DNA from 2 places in the Bacillus aerius genome. Region 1 is predicted to be linked to the other one. Evidence: predicted binding sites of a transcription regulator. Region 1 holds the regulator's gene; the other holds the start of a gene.
What was found. The regulator NrdR, encoded in region 1, represses ribonucleotide reductase genes. The targets are predictions, from matches to a motif close to AACACNATATATNGTGTT.

Region 2: nrdI (class Ib ribonucleoside-diphosphate reductase assembly flavoprotein NrdI) is a predicted target of NrdR. The motif match lies at 1,946-1,963, and genes of this name have one in related genera.

What each region holds. Positions count from the first base shown of each region.
Region 1 is NZ_JARYHO010000001.1:2,597,356-2,605,497, forward strand. Features, by position in the region: gene thrS (threonine--tRNA ligase) at 1-1,245, opposite strand, end outside; T-box leader at 1,291-1,538, opposite strand; gene ytxC (putative sporulation protein YtxC) at 1,582-2,451, opposite strand; gene M2353_RS13425 (TVP38/TMEM64 family protein) at 2,512-3,150, opposite strand; gene dnaI (primosomal protein DnaI) at 3,183-4,112, opposite strand; gene dnaB (replicative helicase loading/DNA remodeling protein DnaB) at 4,130-5,551, opposite strand; gene nrdR (transcriptional regulator NrdR) at 5,651-6,109, opposite strand; gene M2353_RS13445 (cytosolic protein) at 6,114-6,500, opposite strand; gene speD (adenosylmethionine decarboxylase) at 6,685-7,065, opposite strand; gene M2353_RS13455 (glyceraldehyde-3-phosphate dehydrogenase) at 7,301-8,142, opposite strand, start outside.
Region 2 is NZ_JARYHO010000001.1:1,706,511-1,714,652, reverse strand. Features, by position in the region: gene nrdE (class 1b ribonucleoside-diphosphate reductase subunit alpha) at 1-1,550, opposite strand, end outside; gene nrdI (class Ib ribonucleoside-diphosphate reductase assembly flavoprotein NrdI) at 1,510-1,902, opposite strand; gene M2353_RS08750 (hypothetical protein) at 2,168-2,380, opposite strand; gene M2353_RS08745 (YmzC family protein) at 2,460-2,792, opposite strand; gene hfq (RNA chaperone Hfq) at 2,954-3,175, opposite strand; gene miaA (tRNA (adenosine(37)-N6)-dimethylallyltransferase MiaA) at 3,201-4,151, opposite strand; gene M2353_RS08730 (YmaF family protein) at 4,220-4,621, opposite strand; gene M2353_RS08725 (hypothetical protein) at 4,726-4,989, shown strand; gene M2353_RS08720 (TetR/AcrR family transcriptional regulator) at 5,102-5,644, shown strand; gene erbA (SMR family multidrug efflux transporter EbrA) at 5,647-5,964, shown strand; gene erbB (SMR family multidrug efflux transporter EbrB) at 5,980-6,348, shown strand; gene M2353_RS08705 (OsmC family protein) at 6,394-6,843, opposite strand; gene M2353_RS08700 (poly-gamma-glutamate hydrolase family protein) at 6,920-7,654, opposite strand.

The DNA.
Region 1 (8,142 bases):
ATACACTTCTTCAATTAGGCGAACTGTACGAATGAATTCGTCTTTGATTTGATCTGGACGAACAAAGATATGGGCATCGTTTAATGTCATCCCGCGAACACGTTGAAGGCCGGATAAAGCACCTGACATTTCATAACGGTGCATTGTACCAAGCTCTGCAATCCGAATTGGTAGTTCACGATAGCTATGCGGTTCATTTTTGTAAATCATCATATGGTGCGGACAGTTCATTGGACGGAGAACAAGATCTTCATTGTCCATTTCCATCACAGGGAACATGTCTTCTTGATAATGCGCCCAGTGGCCTGATGTTTTATACAATTCTACACTCGCAAGAACGGGTGTATACACATGCTCATAACCAAGGCGTACTTCTTTATCAACAATATAACGCTCAATGACGCGGCGAATTGTGGCCCCTTTTGGCAGCCAGAGCGGAAGACCTTGGCCCACCTTTTGAGAGTTCGCAAACAGTTTCAATTCTTTGCCTAGTTTACGGTGATCACGCTCTTTTGCTTCTTCAAGCAGACGTAAATGCTCGTTTAATTCTTCTTTGCTGAAGAAAGCTGTTCCGTAAATACGCTGAAGCATTTGGTTGTTACTGTCGCCTCTCCAGTAAGCACCTGCAAGGCTTAACAGCTTGAATTCTTTGATTTTCCCTGTAGACGGCAAGTGAATACCACGGCATAGATCGAAGAATTCACCTTGCTCATAAATTGTGACGGCTTCGCCTTCTGGGATTGCTTCTAACAGCTCTAGCTTCAATTCATCACCAATTGCTTCAAAGCGTGCTTTCGCTTCTTCTCTAGAAACTTCAATGCGCTCAATCGGCAAATTGCTGTTAATGATTTTTTTCATTTCTTTTTCAATCTTTGGTAAATCTTCAGGTGTAATCGCTACATCGATATCGACATCATAGTAAAAGCCATTTTCGATGACAGGGCCTACGCCAAACTGGACGTGATGCTCTTTTCCATAAATGCGTTTGATTGCCTGTGCAAGCAAATGCGCTGTGCTGTGTCGCATAATATCGAGCGCTTCTTCACTCTTATCTGTGATGATCTCGATTGTTCCACTTTCTAACAGCGGCGTACGCAGATCTATTTCTTTGCCGTTCAATTTACCGGCAAGCGCTTTTTTCTTTAGGCCTGGGCTAATTGATGCCGCGATGTCTTCTGTTGTAGCTGTTTTGTCAAACTCCTTGACTGCTCCATCTGGAAATGTAAGTTGAATTTGTTCTGACATCTCTAGTCACTCCTTTTTTTGGCAATATAAAAACCCCGCCCCCTGGAAAGGGACGAGGTTGAATAAACGGAATCGTGGTTCCACCCTTTTTCCCGTATTTGCAGCTTGCTTTGTCAAAAGCAAATACGGCTTGTGGTTCAATAACGGGAATTCCCGTCAGCTATTACTAAACAGTTCACAGCTGATGTTCAAAGGTGGTAAAGCAAATGGTCCTCTGCTAGGAAGCTTTCAGCCACGGCTTCCCTCTCTTTAAGCGGGTGTTCATTTGTTCATGTCCTTATCAATACGGTCTCTGTATGAAGTTACACCGTATTATAAAACGTTTTTTCGTGAAAATCAAGAAAGCTTTTCACTTTTCTTTTCCAAATGACTAGGAACAAATTGAACATGCTGTTCCTGAAACGAATGAGGCGGGAATACCTCAACTCTTTCTTGAAAAATATTTTGAATGGTTTGCACCATCGAGTGACCTGTATCATCTGTAAATAGGTCAATCTTTTGTGGCGCAATGGATACAAGCGGTGCAATCAACTGCGAATCAATATACATTGGATGCTCTCTTACAAACTGTCTGTCTATGTATTGTTTTTGATCACGCTCAGAAGCGTACCGAAATTCCCAAATCATCAGGCGGTCCTGATGCACAACATGTACTTTTTCAAGCTTAGGTTCTCTTGACATCACATAGTCTCGAAGGGATTGAATAAAGTTTTGATATTCTTGTTCCATTTTATATTCTTCGATGGATACTTCAACATAGTTCTTCAGCCTTCTGTCATACGCTGAGAGCCTAAATGTCATAAATGAACCAATGGAAAAAACACCTTTCTGTAAAGAAATCGTCTCAAGCTCTTTTTTTAACAGATCCTCCCTCGGTGGGTCTTGATGAATTCCAGGAATATCATCTAGATCCCCTTTCATGATGCTATGGGCGATCGAAAGAATTTGGTGCTGCTCTTCTGGATCTTTAAATAAGTATGTGTTTTCAAGGATGCTACGCATGCGTTCATTTTCTTTGCATTCCAAAAAAAAGTGAATCAGTAATGTCCGCACAATGTGCTCTATGGCTTCTCCTGATTTCTTCGCTTCTATGAGAAGCCGGTCTTTCCCTTGTTGAATCGAAATGTGATGCCGACTGTCCAAGTGTTCAGCAAGATGTAAAAAAGCGGCGGTATCATATTCATCTTCAAAGATTATTTCAAGCATGTTTGTCCCCCCTAACGACATCTGTTACATATATATGGGGAGAACATAAAAAATAGACGCCTAAAATAAATCAGGCATCTTTCTTTTTAAAATCAGTGGCACTGAGATAAAGATCAAATAAATCAAACAAACAATCGCTAAGGCGGCATAATTTCCGCTCACAAAGCTTGATCCAAGGACATTTAACGCCACAGTACCAGGTATTAATCCTAAAAAAGTCGCTGCCGTAAATGCACGATAATTCGCACGTGAAGCTGCTGCGGCATAACTGACAAAATCAAAGTGAATGGGCGCAATGCGTAATAAGAGGATATAAAGAAATCCATGCTCTTGAATACGGGACGTCACCGCTTTTAGCTTCCGATTGCTTGATTCGGTTTCCTGCTTGTTTGAACGGAAGGTTGAGGCAAGCAGGAAAGATCCTGTTGCACCTGCTGTCGCGCCAGCTAAGGCATAAATGGTCCCAAGGACACTGCCGAATGCCAAACCTGCTGCTAGCGAAAAGACGGTGAGAGGGACAAGCACAAATGGACGAAAAAGTGATAAGAAAAGAAAGACAAAGGGAGCCAACATCCCAAATTGAAGAATCCAATTCTTCACATCTTTCGGCGACAGTTGAAGATGCTGTTTGTTGAGCCACCATAGCACAGCAGCTAGAACCCCAATCACGAGGAAAAGCAGCCATTTTCTTTTATTCATTTCATCCGCTCCCCTTCACGTGACCTATCTTTTTATAAATGACGGCGATTTTCTCCTTCAAGCAGAACTGGTTCAGCTAGGTAGAGAATACGTTCCATTAATCGAGCTGCCTTCACCTCTTCTTTTTCCCCGCGCTGTGAGTACGTAAAGTGATGCTTTAACTCATTCGGTGAGAAATTAGAAGAGAAAAAAGTCGGCAGCTGCTCTGCCATGCGGTATTGCAAGATTGTTCCTAAAAGTTCATCTCGTACCCAGCTTGTCATCGACTCTGCTCCAATATCATCAAGCATTAAAATTGGTGTTGATTTGACCATATTCAGCTTCTCTTCGAGTGTATGATCAGCTAACGAATTCTTTAACTCTCTCACAAATTCAGGCACGTATACAAGGAGAGATGGATACTCTTTTACCGCTAGCTGCTGCGCAATTGCTGCCAGAATAAATGTTTTTCCGACCCCAAACTTTCCATGTAAATAGAGGCCTTTTCCCTTACCTGTTTCATCATAACTTTGCAGGAATTGACCTACTTTTTGAATGACTTCTTGTCTTCCAACCACATTTAAATCAGCAAACGTCGCTTGAAGAACATTCTGTGGAATATACATACTTTTCATAAGTTCTTGCTGTTTTTTCTGTCTATCAAGCCGCAGTTTGACAGGACAAGGGGAATATTCAATATCAATGCTCTGACCTTTGATCACAAGCTTCGGGTGATACCCGTCTAAAATGACATTTACATTCTCTTCCTCTAAGCAGTAAGAACAGCCCTTTGATTGTTGTACATATTCAAAGAGCCTGTTCAAGCTGCGATTGATCATGTCTTCTTGGATGTCCTCTTGATGCTCCTTTAAAAAAGCTTTTACATCTTCATCAGCTAGGACACTTTCTTTAATCTGATTGTATCTCACGCGAAAATCTACCCGCCCTTTTAGCTGATCAAATGAACGACCGATCGGTTTCATCTCCATCTCACCTCACATTAATGTGCATTGTACTTTTTCATATTATTAAACTGATCTAACAATTTTTCTTTTTCTCGTTCGAGGTCCTCTGTAGACAAGTTATCTGTCTGTTCTTTTGGCTGTTCTTTCGTTTCAGCTTCCTTCATCCAGTCAGGCAGTTTCTCCTCGCGGATCACTTTTCCTGATCCATATGATTGACGTTTATTTTTTTGCTGCGCCCATTCTGTCATTTGCCTATTCTCTTCTTTGGCAATTTTCATAGCAGCTGCCACGGTTTTAATTTTCTTTCGCACCCAGTGGGCGGCGATTTTCTGCATATATGTTTTGGACAGTTTCATATCGGTTTTTAGCAGTGTATAGTAGATCAGGACATTCATGACCCCAGGCTCTAGCTGCTGCTCAAGCATAATATCTTCAACAATTCTTAAGTCTGCATACGTCGGCTCAATGCCATCTGCCATATCTTTTAGAAGCTCTCTAGGCGAAATATGATCAAGCTTTTCAATCAATTTCGCATCAGGTGCATCTGCACCTGAATTCTGCGTGACATTGTGACGTAAATGTCTTGGCTGTTTTTGATCAATCAGCTTCGGCTGTTCGCCTCTGTATTCAATTTGATACCAGTCTCTCGCTGCTTTTCGCAGATCCTCAGTTGATATCATCTGATCTGAACCACAGGCACCTGCGACAATATTTTGCATTTGCAGCGGGGTGATGCCATAGACGACCGCTAACTTCTTAATTGTCTCTTTCACTTGCTTTGTCAAAGCTTTTCTTGGAATCATCATGTCCGACATGCCTGCTAACAATAGATCAAAATCAAAAGATTCATCTGAAAGCGGTGCAGGCTGACTTGAGCCAACTGTCACATATTCGTAACCCTCGTCAAGCGATGACGCCTGATTGATTTCCTCTGTCATCTTGCGCTCTCCTGGCTGCAAGACGTGAAACACTTCTTCAAACGATCGGGAGATGTTCTTTGCATCAGCAGGAACTCCTGGATAAGAAAAATAATCACGAAGCTGCATATATTTTGCTTTCTCTACCCGATGATACAAAAGGACATTCAGCATACCGTCTTGGAAAAATTCATCCGGTCTCAGCGGCGGCACGAGCTCATATGTAAACAGTCTGCCTTCTTCCGTTTCCTGTTCATATGTGCGGAGTAATCCGATCGCTTCAAGCTTTAAGCGCTCCTCAAAAATATCATTTAAATTCGTTTGCAGCATCACCATCAGCTGACGGTGAGGTGCGGGTTTCCCCCACATTCGATTTTGTTCCAGCTCTCCCCACAGCGTCATGTATAAACTGAAAGCGGACATGCCAATAAGCGGCTGATATAAAAGAGTAATAAGCTGTCTATCGATGTCACCGAGCAATGAAGCGCTTTTGACGACATACGGATCGACGGCTAGCACTTCCTTCCAATGCTCTGTCATATGCTGATCCTCCCTTAATACGGTTGTCTTCATTGTACACTCTTTTTGCGTTTTACGCTTTACGCAGGAAAAAGAGCATGAAGAATCTTCAGCTCTTTTTTAGCGTTCTTTCTTTAATAAATCTTTTAATTCATCAATAAATACATTGATATCTTTAAACTGACGGTAAACCGAGGCAAACCTGACGTAAGACACTTCATCAATTTTCGCCAGCTCGTCCATCACCATTTCCCCAACAAGCTCGCTTTTCACCTCTGACATGCCTTGGTTACGCAATTCCTTCTCGATGTTAAAGCAGACATCCTCGAGCTGTTTTAAAGCGACAGGACGTTTTTCACACGCTTTGATGAGGCCTCTCAGCATCTTTTCCCGGCTGAATTCTTCTCGAATTCCTTCTTTTTTCACCACAATCAATGGCAATTCTTCTAATTTTTCAAACGTCGTGAAGCGATATTGACAGCTTTCACACTCTCTTCTCCGACGGATGGACTTCCCTTCATCTACTGGTCTTGAATCAAGCACCCTTGTGCCAAGGTGCTGACATGTGGGACATTTCATTTCATCAGCTCCGATCTCTTCTTGGAAGTTGTTTGTCTAGTTCTTTATAGAGGGACAAAACAGCCTTTTGACTGTAGCCAAAGTCTGTTGGCAGTGCTGTTTCTGTTGTCACATTAAAATCGACAGCTGTTTCAAAAGGACGAATTGAAATGACAGTCGCCACGAGAAAAGCTTTTTTCGGCGTTCGTATGTTTGCGTTGATTTCACCTCGTTCTGCTGAAACAGATGTCACTTGATAGGAATCGTTTCTTGAAAGAACGGCTTCTACCGTTTGGGAAGCTTGAGTTTGTGTCGATTTGTAGTAATGGCTTTTCAGCTCTGACACTGGATGATGGTCAGATGTTTCTGTATGATTTGAAATGAATCGTTTGAGCTTTTGTCCTAAAGTCATACACGTATCCCCTTTGACATAAACCCTCTTCTTTATTTTATAAAAAAAACCTTTGTTTTCCTAGAACAAAAGTATAGACAGGTTGGATCATGCTGGATGTCGTGTATGGAACAAATATAAAAAGGAGCATAACACAAAGGCATTTAATGCTTTTGGCCAGCTCCCATTGCAATCTTTTTTATGTTTACAGTGCTTTGGCTTGCGCCTGTTTCACTTGTACAGGTCCCATGCCTCGAGGAATTTCGATGTTTTCTCTTGTTTCAGCACCTAGTTCATCTCCGATATGATCTGCTGCAATATTCGGATCTAGATCGCCGCAAGTATAAACATCTATGCTCGCATAACCATGTTCAGGAAAGCTGTGAATTGTCAGATGAGATTCAGAAATAATGACAACTCCACTTACTCCTTGAGGTGCAAATTTGTGAAAAGCAACCTCTCTTACTTCAGCTCCTGATTTCAAAGCTGCATTTACAAACGTTTTTTCAATAAAATCCATGTCGTTCAGTTTATCACAGTCGCATCCCCATAACTCGGAGATAACGTGACGTCCGATTGTTTCCATCATGGACCCCCCTTAAACAAGAATGAAAGAGTGAAGTTCTAAGCAGCCGGACCGGACATATACCACGGGGGAAAGTTAGTCCAAAGAGGTCCTAACCCTTTAAGTATACCCGAATGAGTCTGCGAACAAGAAGTTCACGAAAAATAGTATACTTTGTTTAGACCCATTTTGCAAGCTGTGTTTTTAGTGGGATTTTCTCTCATTTCTTGAAAAGGGACGTTCAGTCTTCTTCATTTCAAACAGCTGAAAGCTCTTTCATCTGGGAACCAACAAACTTTACAAGATCAACCACTCTGCAAGAATAGCCCCATTCATTGTCATACCATGCAAGAACTTTTACTTTTCTGCCTTCCATCACCATCGTTGTAAGTCCATCAACGACAGCAGAATAAGGGTTTGTGTTAAAGTCTGTGGAGACAAGTGGTTCATCTGTGTAGTCTAATATGCCAGCAAGAGATGTTTTTGAAGCCGTTGCAAAGGCAGCATTTACCTCTTCTGCTGTAACATCTTTTTTCAAGTCGACCACAAGATCAACCATCGATACATTAGAAACTGGCACTCGAAGTGCAAGTCCATGTAATTTCCCTTTCATGTGCGGCAGCACTAAAGAAAGCGCTTTAGCGGCACCCGTCGTCGTTGGAATGATGGACTGGGCACATGCTCTTGCCCGGCGCAAATCCTTGTGGGGGTTGTCGATATTTTTTTGATCATTTGTATAAGCATGAACCGTTGTCATTAAGCCGTTGTCGATGCCAAATTCATCATCTAACAATTTGACAACTGGCGCTAAACAGTTTGTTGTACAAGATGCGTTTGAAATAACGACGTGCTTTTCAGGATCAAGATCATCCTCATTGACACCCATTACAATTGTAACGTCTTCATTTTTACCTGGAGCTGTAAGTACGACCTTTTTCGCTCCGGCATCTATATGGCCCATCGCTTGATCTTTTGAATTAAATTTCCCTGTTGCTTCGATCACGATATCAATCCCAAGCTCTCCCCATGGAAGCTGCTTTGGGTCTCTATTATTGAGCAAAAGCACTCTTTTGCCATTGACAATCAACGCGTCATCTT
Region 2 (8,142 bases), 890 kb from region 1:
TAACGGTGGAATGTTTCCCCTTTTTCTTTTGCAAGCTCACTTGAACGCTTAATGGAGTAATAGTTCACCATCATAAAGAACGTATTAGCGAAATCTCTTGCTTCTTCACTTTCATAAGCGATTTGGTTTTGAGCTAAATACCCGTGAAGGTTCATCGCACCAAGTCCAATCGACTTCATCGCTTTGTTCGCTTTTCTAACAGCTGGTGCATTGCGGATATCTGTTGTTTCAGACACAAGTGTAAGTGAGTCCGTTGCAAGCTTGACTGTTTTTTCAATGGATTTGTTTTTCATCACGTTCATGATATTTAAAGAACCAAGGTTACAAGAAATATCAAGTCCGATCTCATCATCTTGATCATAGTCCGTGTAAGAAGAGACTTCTGAAGCTTGAAGTACTTCTGAGCAAAGGTTTGAGAATTTCACACGTGAAATATGGTTCAGAGCGTGCTCTCTATTCACATTATCTTGGAACATGATATATGGATAGCCTGATTCTGAGCGCAGAACAGCTAATTTTTCAAGAAGTTTTCTCGGATTGACTTTTTCTTTTTTGACTTTCGGGTTTTCTACAAGCTCATCATACATTTCTTCCATATCCATCTCATCAAGATGCTGTCCATAAGCTTTATAAACTGTATGAGGATAGAATGTGTAAGCTGTTTTATCTTCTCTAGCAAGCTCGATAAATTTATCTGGGATGACGACACCGATCGAAAGTGTTTTCACACGAACATCTTCATCCGCAGAGATTTTTTTCGTATCTAAGAAATCATTAATATCTCTGTGGAAAATATTCAGGTAGGCACTGCCTGAACCTTGTCTTTGTCCCATTTGATCTGCATATCGGAATGCATTATCAAGAAGTTTCATGACGCCTACGACACCTTTGGTCGCATTTTCAACATCTTTGATCGCTTCACCTTTCGCACGAAGCTTTGAAAGGTTCAAGCTGACGCCGCCGCCTAATTTAGACAACTGCATGGAAATATCAATGGCTCTTGAGATATCGTTTAATGAGTCATTCACTTCAAGCAAGAAGCAGCTCACCAGCTCACCACGTCTTTTACGGCCTGCGTTTAAGAATGTTGGTGTACTTGGCTGATACTCTTGGTTGATCATCAGTTCCACAAACTCAAGTGCTTTCTTTTTGTCTCCGCCCGCAAAGAAAAGAGCCACAACTGAAATGCGGTCTTCATAGCGTTCAAGGATTTTCTTTTTGTCATTTGTTTTCAGTGCATAGTCATTGTAAAACTTAAACGCACTCATAAATGATGGGAATCTAAATTTCTTGGCATATGCAGCTTCAAATACTTCTTTAATATCTGACATGCTGTATTGTCTTAAAAATTCTTCCTCATAGTAGTCGTTTTCTATTAAGTAATCAATCTTCTCTTCTAGATTATGAAAGAAGACCGTGTTTTGATTAATATAATCTACGAAATAACTATGTACAGCTTCTTTGTCCTTGTCGAACTGAAACTTTCCTTCTTTTTGAATCATAATCTCGTTATTTAATTGTATCCACTTTGGAACCTGATTTTGTGACAATTCTTTCTACCTCCTGTGTAAACAATTCAACATCCCTTTTTGTTCCGCTTAGTTCAAAGGTGTGCAAAATAGGAACTTGATATTGTTTAGAAATCGTATCGGCGCTTTTGGCAAAGTTATCTCCCCACACTTTGTTCCCACTCACCGCTACACCTAGTAAAAGGTGCGCATTTTTCTCTAAAAATGACTGAGTGGTACCAGGGACTTGTCCAAATCCTGTCGTAAAGGTGACGAGAATAAACGGCGTATCCAAAAACTCTTCTCCAGTCAATTTTCGTTTGTCTGTAAAAGGGGTCTTGTCCAAAAAGCGTTGAACATTTCCTGTTTTTGAATCAAATACGATTTGAATCAATTCCATCACGACCTAGTTTTTAGTATTGTTGATCATTTCGTTATTCACTATATATAGTATACTATGTTTTTTCAAAACACAACATATAGATGCTCGAAACGAAAAAAATCAACCAACCCGGCCGAACATTCATAGCCGAACTCGTACGTTCAAATAAATAGAGCAGAGCAGGTTCTAAAAATAGACTGCCCTACTCCCTATTCAACTGAAACCGAAATCTATCATAACATGAAAAAAAATCGCTTAGTAGACTAGACTTTTTGTTTTATTTTTTGTAGGCATCGCACTGTAAATCTTCTGACACTTCTGTTATTTCCACTTCAACACCTAATTCTTTGAGCACCGCTTCAAGCGCAGAGACGATCGAGGCTTCTCTTACTAACTCTTTCCCGTTTACAGAAACGCTTGTTCCATATTCGAAACAGGAGTCATCTTCACAAGTTTGTTCCCAATGATTAATTTTAATTTTGTGTGTCATGAACTCATCCTTTTCTGTCTAGATGTCTGATGCATGTTTATAGTGTAGCGACTTCACATTCATTTGTAAATTTACGTGCTTACTCTTCATCAAAGTCTTCACTATCACCATCATCTTCATCCCATTCATCTATGTACTTTGTCGTAATGAGCGTCAGCTCTCCTTCTTTTTCATCAAACCGGTATACATGTACTTCATCATCTTTCACAACAGCAATGTGATTATTTTTTAGCGCAACAGATGATGGTAAAAGACCATCAACATGGCTCCCATCATGCTCACCAGCATGGTTATGCCAACTTTCTTGTCTCGTTTCGATGTTCGAGATGGCGCATGATCCAAATAAGACAACGATTCCAATCAAAAGAAGGATCACTCGAATCCTTCTCAATTCAAGCTCTGCATTTTCCATATAAATCCCCTCACCTTTTAAATGTCCAATAAGGATTTATACGCAACTTGGACAGAAAAGTTTCATGGCATGCAAAATAGCCCCTCTGCACTGACAAAAAACGTAGCGGGTTTCGGCCGGTTTATTCGCAGCTGCATGGGGCTATTGGTGAAAACGGGTGTTTATTCTAATTCAAGATTTACATTTTTTTGAGGTGCAAATGTTGAAATCGCATGTTTATAAATAAGCTGCTGCTTCCCTTCTGTCTCAAGCAGCACCGTGAAATTGTCAAATCCCTTTACTTGACCGCGAAGCTGAAAGCCATTCAGTAAAAATACTGTGACAAATGTATTGTCTTTGCGGATCTGATTCAAAAATTGGTCCTGAATATTAATCGGTTTCATGTTTCGTCCTCCTTGATTCTGATAACTACAGTTTCGCTTTAAGTCCAAGCTTTCCTGCTATATATGCGAAAATTTCCTCTTTTTTGTCCGAAAAGTGGCAAGGTGGTGTCATATCAAACCAGGTGACATCCATTTTATTACGGAACCACGTAAACTGACGCTTCGCATATCTGCGGGAATTTTGTTTTAATTGCTGGATGGCTTCATCAAGTGAGCAATCGCCTTGAAAATAGGCATACAACTCTTTATAACCAATCGCTTGAACAGACTGACAATCTTTCAAACCAGATTGATAAAGTGCGCTCACTTCTTCAATTAAGCCTTCATCTAACATCATATCAATTCTTTGATGAATGCGCTCGTACAAAAGCTCTCGGTCCATTTTCAGCCCAATGAAGGCAGTGTCATAAAGAGGAACTTCTTGATGCCCGTTTTGCATATCAGACATTTTCTGACCTGTTGTATGGATGATTTCAAGCGCTCTGATCACGCGGCGGACGTTATTCGGATGAATCGCTTTTGCAGCGTCAGGATCGGCTTCTTTTAGCTTTTCATACAGCTTGATCGGTCCATGCTGCTGCTTAAACAGCGTCATCTCTTCTCTAAAAGCAGGATCACTTTTCTCATCAGTAAACGTGTAATCATATAAAACAGACTGAATATATAGCCCAGTTCCACCAACAATCATGGGCGTTTTCCCTCTCGCAGCAATCTCTTTGATTTTTAAGCGGACAAGCTGCTGAAATTCAGCTGTAGAAAACGATTCATCCGGTTGTTTAATATCGATTAAATGGTGCGGTACGCCATCCATTTCTTCAGGGGTGATTTTCGCTGTGCCAATATCCATCCCTTTATAGATCTGCATGGAATCTCCGCTGATAATTTCTCCATTAAATGCTTTCGCTATATCAATGCTCAGCTTTGTTTTTCCGACAGCCGTCGGACCTACTAATACAATCACTGGTTGTTTTTTCATAACATCACTCTCTTTTACAAACTGCCTACAGTATAGCATAACTTCTCTTTCTCTCCTATATCCTCCCGTCACCAGCCAAGTGGTTCATTCCCGACCACTTCATATGTCTTTCCTTTTATACGGTGCTTATGCGTTGGCCTTTCTTCATCTGGACTGTAAACGACTCCCCCGTATGGAATCGGGACAGAGTCGGTATAGGCAGAAAACGTGACTTCCTCAATTTCATGGTAGTGCGTCCCGTCCACTCTTGGGATAGCAGGTCCAGTGACGCCATAATATCTATGAAAATGCCCTCTTTCAAATGACGTGATCCCCCGGTAATAATGAGTATGTCTGTCGGTACTGCTTCCATTCACAGGCTGAGAAATACCTTCTATTAAATGATAATGTTCTTCGGTTACATCCGTTCGGGCTTTATAAGCATGTGCATGAGGTGGACATTTAGCCCAATCAGACGGATACAGGCCCATTTTTTACATTCCTCCTTATTTTAGGCATTCACCCAAACACAAGTGGGCCACTCGAATACACTGATGTCAGTTACAGTGATTTTATGTGAAAGGAGTCTTTTTTTATGAATTATTTTGACGCACCGTTTGTTCAAGATGAGATGAGAAGACCTTTTGGATTTGGACGCCCTGGATTTGGTTTTGGAAGACCTGGGTTTGGGTTTGGGCGCCCTGGTTTTGGCTATGGGAGACCTGGATTTTTTGGACCGCCATTTTTAGGTGGTTTTGCTGGAGGGCTTTTAGCTGGGTCGCTTCTTGCTCCAGGATATGGCTATGGTTATCCTTATCCACCGCCATACCCGCCATATGGACCATACCCTTATTATTAAATATGACGATTTAGTGAAAACATCCTCTTATAATATGAATCGATTGACACATTTGTTTTTCATAGGTTAACATTTACTTTACCGACCGTTCAGTAAAGTAGGTGTTTTTTTTATGTCTAAAACGAAAAAAGAACAAATTTTTGAGGCAGCAGCTCACACCATTCTAAAAGAAGGATTGAGTCAGCTCACCCTTCAGCAGGTGGCAGAACATGCAAATATGACCAAAGCCGGGCTACTGTATCATTTTTCGAGCAAGGAAGACCTGATCCAGCAAATGAATGAGCATGCGGTTGCCTCTTTTCGTCAGCAGCTTGACACGTATCAGGAAACATACAAAAACGAAAAGGCACCTTATGTACGTGCCTATATATTGGCCACATTAAATGACCTTGATAGACAAAACACCACACAGCTATGTACAAGCATGCTGGCTACCATGTCATTTGATGAAGCATTATTAAATCCTTGGCGTCATTTTTATGCGGAATTTAAAGAAAAAGCAACCGAGGAAATCAATGACCCTGCACTTAGCCAGCTGATCCGTCTTGCCTGTGATGGTATATGGTTTTCAGAAATGTTTCAGCTTGAACCATTGAATCGAGAGGAAAAAACCCTTTTACTTCATCGGATTTTACACATTTTAGAGGAGGGATGATGATGATCCTCGGATATCTTTTTTTGGCTATCGCCATTTTTTCAGAAGCAATCGGGGCAGCGATGCTGAAACTATCAAATGGTTTCACACGCTTTAAACCTAGCGCTGTCGTTGTCGCTGGCTACACACTTGCTTTTTACATGTTGTCATTGACCCTTAATATCATTCCACTTAGCATGTCTTACGCCACTTGGTCTGGGGTCGGTACCGTCCTCACGGCTTTTTTTGGCGTGCTCTTTTTCAAAGAAACCTTGAACCGTCAAGCACTTATTGGAATGGCGATGCTTGTTTCAGGGGTCGTACTATTAAATATGTCTTAAAGGATGTGAAGTGATATGAAAGGAATGCTTTATTTAACAGGAGCGATTTTGACAGAGGTTTTTGGCAGTACGATGCTGAAGCTTTCGCAAGGTTTTACACAGGCGCTGCCGAGTATGGGGGTGCTGATCGGATTTGGGTGTGCCTTTACCTTTCTCAGTTTGGCACTCAAAACAATTGAGTTGTCATCTGCATATGCCACTTGGTCTGGGGTCGGTACAGCACTTACTGCTCTTGTGGGCCTCGTGCTATTTAACGAAACCATTCATATGAAAGGATTCATTGGTCTTGCACTTGTCATATGCGGCGTCATTGTCTTAAATCAATCCAAAAAACAAAAGGAAGAAAAGAAAGAACCATTCGATCAAACCGAATGGACGTCATAAAAAAAGTCATTTTCTCCATTAATCAAGAGAAAATGACTTTTTTACTTAATAACCAGCTTTGATGGTTTCTTCTAAGGAAATATGGACATTCCCTTGCACAGCTCTAGAGATCATACATGAGCTTTCAGCTTTATGTGCAAGCTTACGAGCTCGTTCTATGTCCTGTGCTGTAGCCGACTCTTTGAGAATGATGACAGGACGGTGAATGATTTTCTCATATGTAAACACACCGTTTGTCACATCGACAACTGCCTCAGAGCTCATCGATAAATCCTCTTTCTCTAATTGACTCCGCTCCATCATGGCTGCAAGTGTAATGATATAACATGTGGCCGCTGCACCTAGGAGCATCTCATCTGGATTTGTTCCAATACCCGGTCCATCCATTTCTTTTGGAATGGAAATCTCCGTCTTTAACTGTTCACATTCGATTGTCCCCACATCGTTACGCAGACCAGGCCAGTTTGCCTGAAGATGAAAATGATGACGCGCCATATCTGTCTCTCCTTTTGTTATCACTTTTTATAGTGTAACAAGAATTCATCTTGCTGTCTTAAGATGTGCACCATCCTTACGTATATTCTTCATCCAGCACCGTTCGAATCGCCCTGACATACCGGTAGAACGTCTCGTTTTTTGTACTCGACCGCTGCCGAAAATCGAAACTGTCAAATAACGCTTCCCGTTGACTTCTACTAATCTCAAGCTGTACACTTTGCCCTGTTTTTGTAAGATTATTAATATTATGATTGCTCGTTCCGCTTAGGGTTGCGTGTGCAACTGCAAGTTCAGCAGAAAAACCGTTGCGCTCTAATGAGTTCACAATTTTCTCAGCACGGTTATAGTCTGTTCCGCCAACAAGGGTGTGATCAATTCCCGGCTCCCCTTTATAACCATGAACAGCTAAGACATAATCATGTGCTTTTGCCTGTGCGACTCCGATTGGTTCATCGAAGTTTGTACTTGTAATATGAAGTTCTGATGCATTTTCTCTAAAACCTTCAAATAAGTACGTAGAAAAATCGTTATCAAAAAAATGGACAATCTCACTAACGCCGCCTTCGATTCTCCCGCCATGAGGCGACATCACTAGAAGACGGCTGCCGGGCACTGGATTGGATGTAATTTGATAATGATCTGTTGATTCATTCTCTTCCAGTTCTTTAAAATTGCGATACATATCATTTGAACCGCTTTCGTCTTCTCCACCTGATGACACTGGCTCATCATGTTCCTGTGCTTGCATGGTATAATAGACGCCCCATCCGATGACAAGCAGGAGAAGCAAAGCAAAAAACTTCTTCATTCCCGTTCTCCTTTAACAGATTTCTAAGCCGTTTCTATGATTAATATTGAATCATCATTTCTTTTCATTTTTTCCACATTTTCTCTTCAAATTTGATCATAACACTCTAGATCATGAGATTCCTCAAAAATAAGATAATTGCATTTATATACACAGAAACGCCTCTCCTGATTGAAAACAGAGTTAGAATAGTATGACAAACAAATGAAGTTATGTTTAAAATGACCTAGTCCTACCCAGTCTGTTTTCTTTAATTCGTCTTTTTTTTATGCGAATTTGATTTTTTTCATCTGGAATGAATCACATTTGTATGAGCATTGACCCTGTCTAGAACCCCCCTTTTTTCTGCAGAATCCTCTGTTTTACTGGTTCTCTAAGAAGAACTCTCCCACCTATCATCGGCAGTTTTGATATGATTTCCACCTTTTTCTATTATTTTACAAAATGTAAGCGCTTTTCTTTTTAAAGGGAATGAGTCAGCCGCCAAT